One region of the Streptomyces sp. SID5469 genome, then DNA from elsewhere that is predicted to be linked to it. Evidence: riboswitches for the same ligand, from Rfam matches in the RefSeq annotation. Region 1 holds a riboswitch; the other holds the start of a gene.
What was found. Region 1 has a riboswitch for thiamine pyrophosphate ahead of GTY58_RS13710 (thiamine ABC transporter substrate-binding protein). Riboswitches for the same ligand answer to the same signal wherever they lie in the genome.
Positions count from the first base shown of each region.

Region 2: it holds a riboswitch for thiamine pyrophosphate, as region 1 does, so the genes downstream of both, GTY58_RS11565 (HAD-IIA family hydrolase) here and GTY58_RS13710 (thiamine ABC transporter substrate-binding protein) in region 1, are expected to answer to the same signal.

Region 1 covers NZ_WWIN01000001.1:3,219,062-3,221,253, forward strand. Annotated here, with positions in the region: gene GTY58_RS13705 (iron ABC transporter permease) at 1-235, opposite strand, end outside; gene GTY58_RS13710 (thiamine ABC transporter substrate-binding protein) at 211-1,296, opposite strand; TPP riboswitch at 1,377-1,482, opposite strand; gene rlmN (23S rRNA (adenine(2503)-C(2))-methyltransferase RlmN) at 1,507-2,192, opposite strand, start outside.
Region 2 covers NZ_WWIN01000001.1:2,682,328-2,684,519, forward strand. Annotated here, with positions in the region: gene GTY58_RS11560 (CHAT domain-containing protein) at 1-497, shown strand, start outside; TPP riboswitch at 659-839, shown strand; gene GTY58_RS11565 (HAD-IIA family hydrolase) at 888-1,682, shown strand; gene msrB (peptide-methionine (R)-S-oxide reductase MsrB) at 1,723-2,130, opposite strand; gene murC (UDP-N-acetylmuramate--L-alanine ligase) at 2,144-2,192, opposite strand, start outside.

The DNA of each region.
Region 1 (2,192 bases):
AGGTGGTGAACCACAGGACGTGCTGTATGCCGGACTGCGCCAGTACGTCACCGATCCGCCCCCACTGCCAGGCCCCGTCGGCCTTCAGACCACGCGCCACGATCGCCGCGACGGGGTAGGCGAAGAACACCCCGAAGAACGCGACGGGCAGGGCCATGAGCCCGAGCCGCGCCGCGCTCCCACGGGAGAGCCCCTTGCGCGCCGGGGGCTCTACTTCAGTACGAGCGAGGTCCACGACTTGACCCACTGGTCACGGTTGTCGGCGATCTCGGCCGGGGCCAGGGTCTCGGGGCTCTTGGCCGCCGGACCGAACTCGCTGAATTCGGCGGGGACCTGAGCACCCTTGACCACCGGGTACACGAACATGTTCAGCGGCATGTCCTCCTGGAATTCCTTGGTGACGAGGAAGTCGAGGAGCGCCTTGCCGCCCTTGGTGTTCTTCGCGTTGCTCAGCAGCCCCGCGTACTCGACCTGCCGGAAGCAGGTCCCGCTCGCGACCCCGGTGGGCGCGGTCTTCGGCTTGGGGCTGGCGTAGATCACCTCGGCCGGCGGGGACGAGGCGTAGGAGACGACCAGCGGCCGGTCGCCCTTGGCCTTCTTGCCGCCTGCTGAGCCCGAGAACTCCTGGTTGTAGGCCTGCTCCCAGCCGTCGACCACCTTCACGCCGTTGGCCTTGAGCTTCTTCCAGTAGTCGGGCCAGCCTTTGTCGCCGTACTCGGCCGCCGTCCCCAGCAGGAAGCCGAGGCCGGGCGAGGACGTGGCGGCGTTCTCCGTGACGAGCAGGTTCTTGTACCGCGGCTCGACCAGGTCGCCGAAGGAGGCCGGCGGGTCCAGCTTGTGGTCGGCGAAGTACTTCTTGTCGTAGTTGACGCAGATGTCACCGGAGTCGATCGGTGTCACCCGGTGCTTGGCCCGGTCCACCTGGTACTCGGGGCGGATCAGGCCGGAGCCCTTGGCCTCGTACGGCTGGAACAGCCCGTTGTCGAGCGCCCGCGACAGCAGGGTGTTGTCGACGCCGAAGAAGACGTCGCCCTGCGGGTTGTCCTTGGTGAGGATCGCCTTGTTGACCGCCTGCCCGGCGTCGCCATCCTTGAGGACCTTCACCGTGTAGCCGGACTGCTTCTCGAAGTCCTCGAGCACGCTCTTCGAGGCGGCCCACGAGTCATGGCTGACCAGGGTCACCGTCTTGGAGTCGGCGTCGCCGCCGCCCGAGCCGGACGAGCCGCACGCGGACAGCGTGACGAGCCCGAGCCCGGCGGCCAGGGCCGCGGCCGTGAACTTCTTGGTGGTGCTCACCGAATTCCTCCTGGAGTGACCAGGAGAAGACGCGGCCCTGCCCGGGAGCCTCCGACGAGTTCCCGGGCAGGGCGCAACAGCTTGAGTGATGACCGAACTTCCTACCCAGAATGACCTGGGCGAGGTTCAGAGGGTCTGCGGACTCTCCCGCACTCTCAGCGCTGTGGCGCTCCCCTGTCGGAATATGAAGATGTACCTACGCGGGACAGGTTACCGCTCGGTGGCCGCGAGCTGGCCGCAGGCTCCGTCGATCTCCTGGCCACGGGTGTCCCGGACGGTGACCGGCACCCCGTGGGCGGCGATCGCCTCGACGAACGCCTTCTCGTCCTCGGGCCGCGAGGCGGTCCACTTCGAGCCGGGCGTCGGGTTCAGCGGGATCAGGTTGACGTGCACCGGCCTGCCCTTGAGCATCCGGCCGAGGCGGTCACCGCGCCAGGCCTGGTCGTTGATGTCCCGGATCAGCGCGTACTCGATGGAGAGCCGGCGTCCGGACCTGGCCGCGTACTCCCAGCCGGCGTCCAGCACCTCCCGCACCTTCCACCGCGTGTTGACGGGCACGAGAGTGTCGCGCAGCTCGTCGTCCGGGGCGTGCAGGGAGATGGCCAGCCGGCACTTGAAGCCCTCGTCGGCGAACCGGTGGATGGCCGGGACGAGCCCGACGGTCGACACGGTGATGCCGCGCTGCGACAGCCCGAGCCCGTCCGGCTCCGGGTCGGTGAGCGCCCGGATCGCACCGACGACCCGCTTGTAGTTGGCGAGCGGCTCGCCCATGCCCATGAAGACGATGTTGGAGAGACGGGCGGGGCCGCCGGGAATCTCGCCGTCCCTGAGCGCCCGCATGCCGTCCACGATCTGGTGCACGATCTCGCCGGTCGACAGGTTCCGGTCCAGGCCCG
Region 2 (2,192 bases), 540 kb from region 1:
GCGTTCCGCTGATCGGACCGGCCGCCACCCGGGACTCGGTGCGTGCGGCCATGGTGGACGCGGCCGTGGTGCACTTCGCGTGCCACGCGGACAGTGACCCCGAGGACCTGTCGGCCGGCCGGCTGCTGCTGGCCGACGGCGACCTGCTGATCCGCGACATCGCCGAGCTCCACCTGGAGACGGCCGAGTTGGCCTACCTCTCGGCCTGCGGCACGGCCCGCGGCGGCGCCACCGCGGCGCTCGCCGACGAGGTGATCCACCTGGGCTCCGCGTTCCAGCTCGCCGGCTACGCCCAGTCGGTGGCCACGCTCTGGGAGGTGGGCGACTCCTTCGCGGCCAGGGCCGCGGCCGAGTTCCACCGCACCCTGGCCCCCTCCCTCCCGGGCCCCGGCCCCCTGCCCGCGGCCCTGGCCCTGCACCACACGGTGCGCTCGCTGAGACAAGACGACCGGGAGCGGCCTTGGACGTGGTCGGCGTTGGTGCACGCGGGGGCCTGAGCGGCGCGTGTGCGGCGGGCGGAAGACGGGCCGGAGACGGGCACCGGGCGGGCGCCAGACGAGCGGACGAGCGGACGAGCGGACGAGCGCCAGACGGGTAAAAAATCCCGATTTAGGAGGGTTCATTTCCTGTTGACCGCACTAGAATGAGAAACAGCCTGCGGGACGAGCGAGGGAGTTCGACCGGAGTAGCCGACTTTGGCGTGAAGCTGGGAGTACGTGGTTTCCGCCCGGGCCGACGTCGACGGTCGGGCTGAGAGGCTGGAAGGTCGCAGGACCTGACAGCGACCTCTGGAACCTGATCCGGACCATACCGGCGCAGGGAGCCCGTCTCGCAGGTTATTCGTGTGCGAAGCGACGCACCCACGGACCCCGCGGTATTGTCCTGACATGGATGCCGTACGTGCGGTCCTGATCGACATCGACGGTGTGCTCACCGTCTCGTGGAAGCCACTGCCCGGCGCGATCGAGGCGCTGCACCGGATCCGCGACGCCAGCCTCGGCGTGGTCCTGCTCACCAATACGACGTCCCGTACGCGCGCGTCGATCGCTGCGACACTGGGCGCCTCGGGCTTCCCGGTGAGCGCCGAGGACATCCTCACCGCACCCACCGCCACCGCGGCCCATCTCACCGACCACTGTCCCGGCGCCCGCTGCTCCCTGCTGAACAGCGGTGACATCCGGGAGGACCTCGTCGGCGTGACCCTGCTCGACGACACCGACACCGTCCCGGACGTCGTCATCGTGGGCGGTGCCGGCCCAGAGTTCGACTACGCGGCGCTCAACCGGGTCTTCGGCCACCTCCAGCGGGGCGCCCGGCTGGTGGCGATGCACCGCAACCTGTACTGGCGCACCGACCGCGGACTGGATCTCGACAGCGGTGCGTTCCTGCTCGGGCTGGAGCACGCCGCCGGCACTCGGGCCGAGATCACCGGCAAGCCGGCGCCCGCGTTCTTCGAGGCGGCGCTGACACGCCTCGGGGCCGGCCCCGGCCAGGCGGTCATGGTCGGCGACGACATCGAGTCCGACGTGCTCGCGGCACAGCGCACGGGTATCACCGGTGTCCTCGTCAAGACCGGAAAATACCTGCCCGAAACGCACCACGCGGCGAGCGCACGGCCCGACCACGTCCTGGACTCCGTCGCGGATCTCCCCGCCCTGCTGGACTCCGTCGTGCGCCGCTAGGGCCTGCCCGAGGGGTCACCCCCGGGCGTGCCCGCCTGCCTCAGCCCTCGTCCGGCGCCAGCCGCAACGAGATGGAGTTGATGCAGTACCGCTGATCGGTCGGGGTCGCATACCCCTCCCCCTCGAACACATGTCCGAGATGCGACCCGCAGCGAGCGCACCGCACCTCCGTCCGCACCATCCCGTGCGAACGGTCGTCGATCAGCTCCACGGCGTCCGTGTTCTTCGGGTCGTAGAAGGACGGCCAGCCGCAGTGCGACTCGAACTTCTCGTTCGACGTGAAGAGCTCCGCGCCGCAGGCACGGCAGGAGTAGACGCCCTTCGTCCTGGTGTCCGTGTACTCACCCGTGAACGCCGGCTCCGTGCCGGCCTTGCGCAGGACCGCGTATTCGGCCGGGGTCAGCTCCGCGCGCCATGCCTCGTCCGGCTTTTCGATGTCGTACGACACGAGCCTCAGCCCCTCACTGCTTCGACAGACGGTCCAGGATCCGCGGGCCGAGCTCCGTCACG